DNA from 2 places in the Rothia sp. P7208 genome. Region 1 is predicted to be linked to the other one. Evidence: riboswitches for the same ligand, from Rfam matches in the RefSeq annotation. Region 1 holds a riboswitch; the other holds the start of a gene.
The links. Region 1 has a riboswitch for thiamine pyrophosphate ahead of ACN084_RS07500 (ECF transporter S component). Riboswitches for the same ligand answer to the same signal wherever they lie in the genome.
Positions count from the first base shown of each region.

Region 2: another riboswitch for thiamine pyrophosphate. It lies ahead of ACN084_RS03435 (bifunctional hydroxymethylpyrimidine kinase/phosphomethylpyrimidine kinase); the one in region 1 lies ahead of ACN084_RS07500 (ECF transporter S component).

Region 1 is NZ_JBLXXW010000008.1:49,395-55,127, reverse strand. It holds gene ACN084_RS07515 (aminodeoxychorismate lyase) at 1-440, shown strand, start outside; gene ACN084_RS07510 (energy-coupling factor transporter transmembrane component T family protein) at 458-1,261, opposite strand; gene ACN084_RS07505 (ABC transporter ATP-binding protein) at 1,261-2,898, opposite strand; gene ACN084_RS07500 (ECF transporter S component) at 2,901-3,497, opposite strand; TPP riboswitch at 3,549-3,651, opposite strand; gene ACN084_RS07495 (DUF4235 domain-containing protein) at 3,843-4,121, shown strand; gene ACN084_RS07490 (MFS transporter) at 4,374-5,723, shown strand.
Region 2 is NZ_JBLXXW010000002.1:41,901-47,633, reverse strand. It holds gene ACN084_RS03445 (vitamin K epoxide reductase family protein) at 1-324, opposite strand, end outside; gene ACN084_RS03440 (Rne/Rng family ribonuclease) at 787-3,798, shown strand; TPP riboswitch at 3,970-4,064, shown strand; gene ACN084_RS03435 (bifunctional hydroxymethylpyrimidine kinase/phosphomethylpyrimidine kinase) at 4,058-5,659, shown strand.

The DNA.
Region 1 (5,733 bases):
AAGACACCGCATACCCGTGGCTACTTGCCGGCGCAAAAACTCTCTCGTACGCCATCAACATGGCCGTCCTACGATACGTACGAACCCAAGGAGCAGACGAAGCAATCTTCATCACCGATGACCGCCGTATTCTAGAAGGCGCAACCAGCTCTGTCATTGTGGCACAAACTATTAATGGGCAAAAAACCCTCCTCACCCCAGAACCAAACCACGGAATCCTCCCCGGCACTACCCAAGGAATGATTTTTGAGCAAGCACGCAAACACGGCTGGGAACTCAAATACCAAGAACTTTACCCTCAGGATTTACTCGAATCTGAAGGTGTCTGGTTAGCCTCTTCCGTACGGCTTATCGCTCCTGTAACACACCTCAACGGAACAGCATTAGCAACGTCCCAACAGACCACTGAAGAATTCTTAGCATTCCTTGCAGAAGGGTAAAACACGCAACCTTAAAACTACTGCCAGATAAAAGTTAAGGTACCGGATCCTAAAGCACCTAAAACACCTGCCAAAACCGTCAGTACAACACCCACCGTAAACCATACGTCTACGAGACCGTACTGCGGTATACGAGCCCAAGTGCGAGTTGAAGCAGACCCAAAACCGCGGGCCTCCATCGTTATAGATAAGCGTGTACCACGACGAATAGCCTGAACTAACAAGGCGAAGCTCTGACCACAAAACGTTTTAACACGTTGCCACAACGTATCTTCTGATCCAAGACCGCGAGCGCGTCGAGCCTGCCCTAGTGTATTCCATTCGCTCAACAACAACCCGACAAGACGTAAAGCAACCAATGCTCCGAGCACAAAACGAACCGGCAATTTTGCGCTCTGCGCCAAAGAATCAGCAACGTCCGTTGGGTCGGTTGTTAGCATGAGCATCATCCCAGGAAGAACCATTGCCAAGCCACGAATAGTCAGAACAATACCTGTCACAAGAGAACCAGTGCTCATCGACAAAAATCCCATGTCAAAAAGCATCGTCCCTGTCTTCTCCACCAAAAGAGCAGTCGACCAGCCCGATAGTAGAACACCAAATAATACAGGCCAAAGCTGACCCAAAAGACGCACAGGGTTCAACCCCAGGGCCCATAAACCCACTAACTCGATACAAAAGATGATGGTGATGCTCACCCAATCTTTGAGCAGAATAAGGATAATTGTCAGAAGCAAAGTGAGCGCAACTTTAACCCCTGCATTAACGCTTCCAAGAATCCCTTCTTTTTCTGCGGTAGACGCAAAAATATCAAAACTCATCAACGTTCTTCTTCCCCGTGATAGTCTGATTCCGAGATAAGCCTTAGCTGTATTCCTCCTAAAGCACGCACAAAATCATCATCGTGAGTTACTGAAACGACTGCTGTGCCCTGTTCCAAGAGTTCTTGAATCAAAAGCACCAATTCCTTCCACGTATGAGCGTCTTGCCCAAAAGTAGGTTCGTCAAGAATGAGGACCTGAGGTGCTGTTGCCAATGCGGTTGCTACAGAAAGACGGCGTTTCTCACCCCCAGAAAGGGTGAACGGGTTTGCTCCTTCAAGATGACGCAAACGTAAACGTTCAGATAACGCGTCAATACGGTGTTTAAGAGCTTGTTCGTCGACAGGTTCTTGACGAAGCCGCGCAAGTTGTCGTGGCCCAAATTCAAGTTCTTCACGTACCGTAGCAGTTAAAAACTGTTGCTCAGGTTCTTGAAAGACTAGACCAATACGCGAAGCAATATCACGAGAACGCCACTGTGTCATATCAGGTGAAGGCTCCTTATACTGCCGTGACGGTGAAGGAGCAGCGTCTTCTAAAAATGCTGACGTTGCTACAATCTCCCCAGAAACAGGGTAGAGTAACCCAGCTAAGGTCAGAGCAAAAGTAGATTTTCCGGCACCATTACAGCCAAGGACACTTGTATGTTCACCAGCTCGGATAGAAGCATTAATCCCTGAAGAAACAATAGGCGCATCAAAAATATACGGTTCAGAACAATTCTTAAGGGCCTTTCGTCGTTTACGTCGCTCTCGTGCAGAAGGATAATGACGAGTTACTGCCACATTACGAGCACAAATTAGCTCTGCCCCAGCCTGTTGCGTTGAAGGAAGAACCTCTGGCGTGTAGTCAGGAACCCATACCCCCGCAGAAATAAGCTCTTCCCTCGCTTCTGCAAGAACCTCAGTAGGTGAACCGTCATGAGTAACACGTCCGCCTGCACCAAGAACAATAATTCTGTCCATATGCTCAGCCCACACACCAACACGATGTTCAATAACGACAAGGGTTGCTCCCGTATGTTTTTGTGCGCGTATTACGGCATCACGAACATCTTCAACACCAGCAGGATCAAGATTTGCTGTTGGTTCATCTAAGAAAATACCACCAGGATGCATCGCAAGGATGCCAGCCAACCCTAGTCGTTGTTTTTGTCCGCCAGATAGGGCACTCGTCGGATGTGATAAGTCAAACTTCTCTAAGCCAACATCTGCTAAAGCACGTTTAACACGTTCCCATATTTGTTCATGCGGCACACCTAAATTTTCGGGACCGAAAGCAACATCATCTCCTATACGAGATAGCACAATAGATGACTCTGGGTCCTGTTGCATGAGTCCTACTGCACCGTGAGCATCTTCAGCAGGTATACCATCAATGGTGATAGTGCCCTGTTGAGATTGACCATCATCGTCGTGTAATAGCCCGCCCATGGCGTGTAGAAGGGTTGATTTGCCTGCGCCAGAAGAACCCAAAAGAAGCACTTTTTGTCCAGGTTCAATGGTCAGATGTACAGATTCTAGAGTAGGTTTTTCTCGTCCTGCGTAATGCCAGCCAAACTCACGTACACTAATACGAACGCCACGCACCGGCTGAGAGTCAGCAGGCGGTGGCGTTATGGAAGATGTTGTATCCACGGTTAGGCGCGTGCTCGTTTCGACCGTCCAGAAGCCAAGGACGACAAGACACCCGTTTGTGCTAGTGCTTTCATTAAGAACCACGAAAGAACCCCAGCAAGCAATGCCCCAGAAATCGTTCCGCATGCCGTGTAAACCAGCATCTTTGCAAAAGAAAGCTCATTTGCGTAGTAGATGATAATTTCTGAGACGCCCATACCGAAACCAGATACTGCGCCGGCAAGAGCTGCGACCATAATATTCCACTGGCGGTAAAGGAATACCGCAAAAATTAGTTCTGCACCAAGACCTTGGATTAAGCCTGAGATAATAACGGACATACCAAAATGTGTGCCAAGGATACCCTCAATGATGGCGCCAAGAAGTTCACAATATAGTGCTGCACCAGGTTTACGGATAACAATTCCGCCCAGCACACCAGCAATCAGCCAGCCACCGCCGATAATAGGCATATATTCTGGTACCGTTGCAAAAATCGTTTTTGCCAGCGGGTAAATCGCAACAGACCAGAACCAGAAAATGAGTCCGCATGCTACGGACAGGACAGAGGCGATAACGATATCGTTAACTCGCCACGCTAAAGAAGATTTCTTAGCCATCGTAAATTTTCCTTCCCGAATACAGGAAGGGGAACGTTACACTACGTGAACGTTTGAGAGAACTCGACTTCCTAAACGCCGGTACTAACCGGATCAGGTTCGAGGGTCTGCTTTCGCACTCTCAGCACCTTACGGTGCTCCCCTGTCGCTTCTATACGTATATGTTTATACGGCTTTATTGTCAAAGCCTTGTTCAGTATAGTTTGTTCACCACGTTCAATTCCACCCTCCAGAGAAGTTATGACAATATCTGCAGTTTCCACGCTTTCTTAGAGAATTATTCGTGAGTAGTAATACGCTGTTGGGCTTCTCCTGTTATAGGATTGCTAAGGATACTCATCAACGATGGAGAAAAACATGAACCCCATTAATCTTGTAGGAACCGCAGCTTCTCTTGCTGGCATCACCGTGGCAAACAAAGCGCTCTCTGCAACATGGAAAAAAGTAACCGGAAATGAACCACCCGCAAGCAACCCCGACGATGATGAGCGTTGGCGAGACATCATTCTATGGTCACTTCTGACCGGTCTTGTTGGCACCGTTATCAAGGTCAGCATCACCCGTAAAACCAATGAGGTCAAAGCAAAACGCAAAAATGACCCCATCGGACAAAACGAAGTCTAAGAACACCACTTCTTAGAAAACCTCATCCTCGTGTAGACGGCAACAGTCATTTTGTTGCCGTCTACACTTCTTTAAACCCCATAAACTTACCGCTCATCAGCATTAACAAATCCTTTGAAGATAAGCCCACTAGAAGTGAACCTTAGACGGTGCACATAGTTCTGGTAAAAAGTACACAAATTTCTTCACTTTATCTTTGTTTCTGCGGGTATTTCACACCATTACCCACGCTCAATAGATACTCTTATCCTTATGAGCAAACACGCCAAAGAGCAGAACGAATCTGCACCATTAGGGACCCGAGGCACCATCACAGCCTGGGCATTATGGGACGCCGGTGGCGCCTCCTTCAACGCGGTCATGACAACATTCGTCTTCACCGTCTATCTCACCAGCAAAGCATTCGGCGATCCCAAAGACGCCTCCGAAATGCTCTCCACCGGCCTCGCCATTGCAGGACTGCTCATCGCATTACTTGCCCCCGTCACAGGACAACGCGCAGACGCATCAGGTCAACGCACCCTATGGTTAGCAGTCAACACATTCCTCACAGCCGTGCTCATGGCACTTTGCTTCTTCACATTCCCCGAACCACAATGGCTTCTCTACGGTGTAACGCTCATCTGCGCAGCAAACGTCATGAACGAGTTCGCCATCGTCAACTACAACGCGCTACTGCCAGAACTATCAACTCCCTCAACGGTTGGAAAAATTAGTGGTATCGGATGGTCTGCAGGCTACTTCGGCGGCATTATCGCCCTAGGAATCGTCCTCTTCGCATTTGTTGGGCTTAGCTCAGACACCGGTTTCTTAGGTATCTCACCCGATAACTCTTTGAATATTCGTGCAGTCGCCATCTTCTCAGCAGTATGGTCCATCGTGCTTAGCACACCGCTTGTTATTGCGCTCTACCGTCACGACCGTCGTCACCCCAAAAAACCAGTAGCACCCAAAGTTGGGCTCATAGACTCCTACAAAAAGCTCTGGGCAACACTAAAAGCCCTCTACAAAAACTCACCTAAAACCCTCGCATTCCTCTTTGCCTCCGCAATCTTCCGTGATGGCTTTACCGGCATTTTCACCTTCGGCGGTATCGTCGCCGCAGGTACTTTTGGGTTTAGCACCACAGAAATCATCATTTTCGCTATCGCAGGTAATGTTGTTGCCGGTATCGGTGCACTTCTCGGCGGTAAATTTGATGACCTCATCGGACCCAAACGAGTTATCGTCTCTAGCCTTGTCTTCTTGCTCATCTCTGCAACCCCGCTCCTATTTATCCAAAGCCCTATTGTCTTCTGGATTTGTGGATTAGGGCTCTGCGCTTTCGTCGGGCCAGCACAATCCGCGTCACGAACCTACCTCTCGCGTATCACCCCACCCGGGCATGAAGGAGAAATCTTCGGACTATACTCCACCACAGGACGCGCAGCAGCACCTCTAGCACCGCTACTATTTGGACTATTCGTCTGGGCGTTCGGCGCACAAATCTGGGGTATTCTTGGCATCATGGTGGTTCTCGCAGTAGGCCTGCTCCTGACCCTGCCACTACCACGAGTACACCGCAAAGAACACCAAGAAACCCTCGAAAAAGGGCAACTATAATACGCCACTT
Region 2 (5,733 bases), on a different contig from region 1:
TGTCAAAATAGCGGTGCTAATAGTAAGAACAATGGCATAACCGACTAACCCAATAAATGGATTAGGAAACCCAAAAGCCTCAGCATAGGGTGTGCGCATGACCGTGCCGCAATTGAGTAGCGCGTTAACATCGCAGGAAGAAACATGTGAAGCGTCGATATAAATTTGTAGACGTTCGAAAACAAGCATGCATGAAGATATAAAAGCAGCTGTACCGGCAATCAGCATCAAAAAGGCAAGTCTACGGTCAAAATTTGCCTGTTCTGTGGCGTTCATTGTTAAAGAGCCGTTATCGATCATGTTTTCTTCTGAGGTATAGGTCATGGGAGTCTCCACATGGGGGTACAAAACGTTAACTATCCTACTGTGTGAATCTAGATATTGGCTTTTCTTTTCTCGAAAGAATGCTTTAAGGGCGCTTATTTTAGGAAGTATATGAGAGAATGAGTAGTGGTAGTCTTCTGCCCGCATACAGAAGTAGCTATCCAGTAGGTGGTACCGACACTGCGTTAATCAGTTTTAGACATAACGCTTAAAAGTTCAGTGCACAACGCACAGACTCGGGGAAACTACTGGCTCAGCTCATAGCGTGAAAACCTGTAATATGCCTTCAGACGTGTTCTAAGGTGAAGATATGACACGCTAGACCTTGTATCACATAACGAATAATAGCGTTGCTATAACGTTTGAAATGAGCTGAGTAAGAATAAGCTTTTGTGAGATTTTCTCACCTGAAGCGTAAGAACTAAATGCGGTTAGTTCCTTATGCAGGAGAATGTACATACTATGAGTGAAAACATCAAAAATGATGTTGAGGTGAATGAAACCGAAGCGGACTCATCATCACAAACCGTGTCAGAGGATAACTCGTTAACACTGGATTTAGAAGAAACTCCAGTAGCAGAAGAAACCTCTGAAACTGAAACGCAAACTCCCAAGACTGAGGAAGAACACACCTCAGAACTTGAGAATTCTGAAGCAGAAGATTCTTCTGAAACAGAAGCTGAGCCAGAAGAAAAATCTCAACCTAAAACACAAAAAGAAATTCTCGCAGAAGAACTCAAAAACCTTACTGCTGCAGCTTCAACCTCAAATCTGCTGTTCTTCTCACCAAATCTTGAAGAAATTGCGGAAAAGACGCGTGCAGAACGTGAAGCTCGCCGTGAAGCGCTTGAAGCAGAACGCCGTCAACGTCGACTCGCAGAAATTAATCTTGACGACGACGAAGTTACTTCGCGGCGGCGGCGTCGTCGCCGCCGTGGAGAGCAAGATATCGAAATTGAAGGTGGTACTGAAGGCGATCCTGAAAACACCGTCACCAAGGTACGCACTCCACGCCTATCAGACTCACACACCACCAACCGTGTCACCGGAGTCCGTGGCTCTACTCGCCTTGAAGCTAAGAAGATTCGTCGCCGTGAATCACGCCATTCAGGACGTCGTCAACGCGGTATCACCGAAGCAGAATTCCTCGCGCGCCGTGAATCTGTTGAACGCCAGATGATTGTCCGCCAAAAAGATGACCGAATCCAAATTGGTGTTCTCGAAGACGGTGTACTAGCAGAGCATTTTGTCTCAAAAACTCAACAAGATTCTCTCATCGGTAACGTCTACCTTGGTAAGGTTCAGAATGTTCTTCCTTCCATGGAAGCAGCCTTCATCGACATCGGACGTGGACGAAATGCAGTACTCTACGCCGGCGAAGTTAACTGGGATGTCTCCGGGTTAGAAGGCACTCCACGAAAAATCGAAAATGCCCTCAAATCAGGTGATTCCGTACTTGTACAGGTCACCAAAGACCCTGTAGGCCATAAGGGCGCTCGTTTGACGAGCCAGGTATCGTTACCAGGGCGTTTCTTGGTATATGTTCCTGGCGGTTCTATGACCGGCATTTCCCGTAAACTGCCCGATACCGAACGCGCTCGTCTTAAGAAAATTCTCAAGGATAAACTTCCTGAAGGTGCCGGCGTTATCGTGCGCACTGCTGCTGAAGGAGCTTCTGAAGATGAGCTCACACACGATATTAATCGTCTGCGTGCTCAATGGGAAGATATTAAGAACCTTGCTGAAGCGCCCAAAACCTTGGCTCCTGAGATGTTGTATCAAGAGCCAGATTTGACCATTAAGACCGTTCGTGATGTCTTCAACGAAGATTTTAGTGCCATGGTTGTTCAAGGAGACTCTGCGTGGGACTCTATTGAAGCTTACTTAACTTATATGGCACCGGATCTCGTAGACCGTCTACAACGCTGGGATAACGAAGAAGACGTTTTTGAGCACTACCGTATTGAAGAACAACTTCATAAAGCTCTCGATCGTAAAGTTTTCTTGCCTTCTGGCGGTTCTTTGGTCATCGACCGGACCGAAGCGATGACGGTTGTTGACGTTAACACCGGAAAGTTCATCGGCTCTGGCGGAAACCTCGAAGAAACCGTTACGAAAAATAACCTTGAAGCAGCTGAAGAGATTGTTCGTCAGCTACGTTTGCGTGATATCGGCGGAATCATCGTCATTGACTTCATCGACATGGTTCTAGAATCAAATCGCGAATTGGTTTTGCGTCGTCTGGTAGAGTGCCTTGGCCGTGACCGCACCAAACACCAAGTTGCTGAAGTAACATCTTTGGGTCTGGTACAGATGACACGTAAACGTATGGGAACTGGGCTACTTGAAGTGTTCTCAGAAGCTTGCGAACACTGCTCTGGACGCGGACTACTTGTTCATGACCAACCTCTTAAAGGACGCTCCGGCGGCGCATCAGACTATATTCATCGTTATGAACGTACCGATCGTGAAGATCGTCGCCGTGCTCGTCATCAGAAGTCTGCGCGTATCCGCGAATCTCATGTTGAGACTCCTGCAGAAGAGTCCAACCTTGAACAGGAACATCGTGAAGAGTCTCGTCGCGCCGCAGTTGCTTCTATTGCTGCTGCAACACATGAAAATGACTCTTCTGAAGAATCCTTCGAACCTAAGAATCATCGTAAACGGAAACGTCGTAAAGCCTCACGCCGTGATGAGGATACGAAGAATACCGAACCGTTAGAGGACTCATCAGAGTTGGTGCTGACTATCGGTGGGGAAGTCGTTGAACTTCCTCATGCGCATGATCATGTAGAAGAACAGGAGTCTTCACCGGAAGATTCCTCCTTCACCTTGGAGTCTTTGGAACAAATCTTTGACTCTAAAGAGGGACAACAGCCTAATTCCACTGATATCAATGAGTCTGACAATGATGAAGACGTTTCTTCCCGTTTTACTCAAAACTCAGAGCGTTTAGCTGCCATTCAGGCGGGGGAGGCGCGAGCTCGTGCGGCACAAAAAGCTGGACGAGACGTGCAACGTAAAGAAGAGCAAGACTCTGCTCAGAAAGACGATGCTCCGGTGAAGCGTCGTCGTTCTCGTCGTGCTTCTGCACCGGTATCTTCTGCTGGAGCATCGGTGGCAGTAAGTGTATCTACGGGGGCTAAATCACAAGAGGTTCAGGAGCCTCGAGTCACTGGTGTTGCCCAACCTGGTCGCCAACAGTCTGTTGAGGAAGGAACTGCTCAAGAGGGCAAAGTTTCTGAACAATCTGCTGAGAATATGCCAGCACCTCGCAAGAAGCGTCGTTCTCGTCGTGCGGTAAGTGCTGGTGTAGGTTCTGCGGTTACGCGTCAAGAACTCTCAGAAGGGCATGCAGCTAAAAGTGTTGTTGCTTCTGTCATCGAAGTTTCAACGACTTCATCGCACGAAGAGCATACGGTAATGCTTGGTGTTGGTGTTTCAGCTGACCAGATTAAGCGTGAGGGACAATAATCCTATCGTTTTAAAACGCTAAAGAGGTGGTGTGCTTCAGATGGAGCGCACCACCTTTGTTTTATCTGCTTGTAAAGAAGAGTCATAATCGTTGTCTTCGCTGAAAACTCTAGCTGGTAGAAGCTATTTTTTCTAGGCTAGGTTTAAGCACTTTTACTATAGGTGCGTGAATATCAGGACACGGGGTGCTCTCTGTTGAGAGCTGAGAAAAACCCGCAGAACCTGCTCTTGTTAGTACAAGCGAAGGGATGTCGATTCTATGGGCGACACTTTAACATCACATAGTCTTTCTACCCAAAAATGTGAGTATCCACGGGTGCTTACCATTGCCGGTTCTGATTCTGGCGGTGGGGCGGGTATCCAAGCCGATTTAAAATCTATTGCAGCCCATGGCGGGTATGGTATGAGCGCTATTACTGCGTTGACTGCTCAAAATACTCGTGGTGTGCAACAGGCCTTTTTCCCTCCTGCACAGTTTCTATCCGAACAGTTAGAAGCAATTAGTGCTGATATTGATATCGATGCTGTCAAGATTGGCATGTTGGGAACTTCTGAGGTTATTACTGCGGTTCGTTCATGGTTACAGAAATATCGTCCTCCTATTGTGGTATTAGATCCTGTCATGGTAGCTACAAGTGGAGATTCTCTAGCAGAAGAAGAATCCGTATCAGAGCTTTCTTCATTATTTTCTTATGCTGATGTCATCACTCCTAATGCACATGAGATGGCTGTCCTTTTAGGTGAAGACGCTACGGAGCAATGGGAAGTGCTATGTTCTCAGGGGCAGCGCCTAGCTGATCGTCATGAGGTTGCAGTTCTTGTTAAAGGTGGCCATTGTTCAGGGGAGTGGACTTCTGATGCGCTGATGATGCCAGGTCATAGTGAACCAGTATGGGTCGGATCCTCTGAACGTGTGCAGGTTCGCACGACACACGGTACTGGTTGTTCTTTCTCTGCTGCTTTGGCTACCGAGCTTGCGCGTACAGGATGTTGGCAAACGGCCTTGGAACGCGTCAAGCGGTGGATTACTGGGGCTATTAAAAATGGTGAAAAACTTGATGTTGGTGGCGGCAACGGGCCGATTGACCATTTTTATCATGTTCATTCTGTAATCTCTGAACAAAGTGCGCGACTAAGCGACCTTGATAGGTACCTTCTGCATGCACAGGAGGTCGATATGGTTCGGGTGCGTGAGAGCTTTTCTGAATATGTATGGGAGTTAAGTACCTCTATCAGAGAACAGGTTAACAGCTGTCCTTTTGTTGAAGGTCTTGGTAATGGGTCTTTATCTCAGGACGCTTTTATTTATTATTTAGACCAAGATGGTTTATATCTTAAGGAATATTCTCGGGCGTTAGGTCAGGTTGGTATCGCTGCGCCAGATACTGAATCACGGATGTTCTTTGCTCATGGGGCGGTGGAGGCTGTTGAAGTTGAATCTGAATTGCATCGTCGCTGGGTGAGCCGTTTTAGTGATTCTGCGTATGTTACGGGTATCCCAAGTGCGACGACAGAGGCTTATACCGATTTTCTTCTAGCGCGTACTGGTGAAAGTTATGGTGTTGGTGCGGCTGCTGTTCTGCCGTGCTATTGGTTATACGCTGAGATTGGGAAAAACTTATATACTGCTTATCAGGAGTATGAGGGAAAGCACCCCTACGGGGAATGGCTTGAAGCGTACTCTTCGGAGGAGTTTCAGACATCAGCTCAGCAGGCTGTGAAGTTCGTCAACAAAATAGCTAGAATAGTGCCAGATTACGAGCTTATCTGCATGAAAAACGCGTTTTTGAGGGCTTGTTGGCTAGAGCTGCGTTTCTTTGAAGAACCAATTTCGGCGTGTCACTTGCCCTTGCGGGGGTAGTTGTCGTAGTCTTGTCTTTCGGTGCTTCTTAAGTTCGTTTTACACGTTCGAACCTGAGGGAGATACCACTGGTA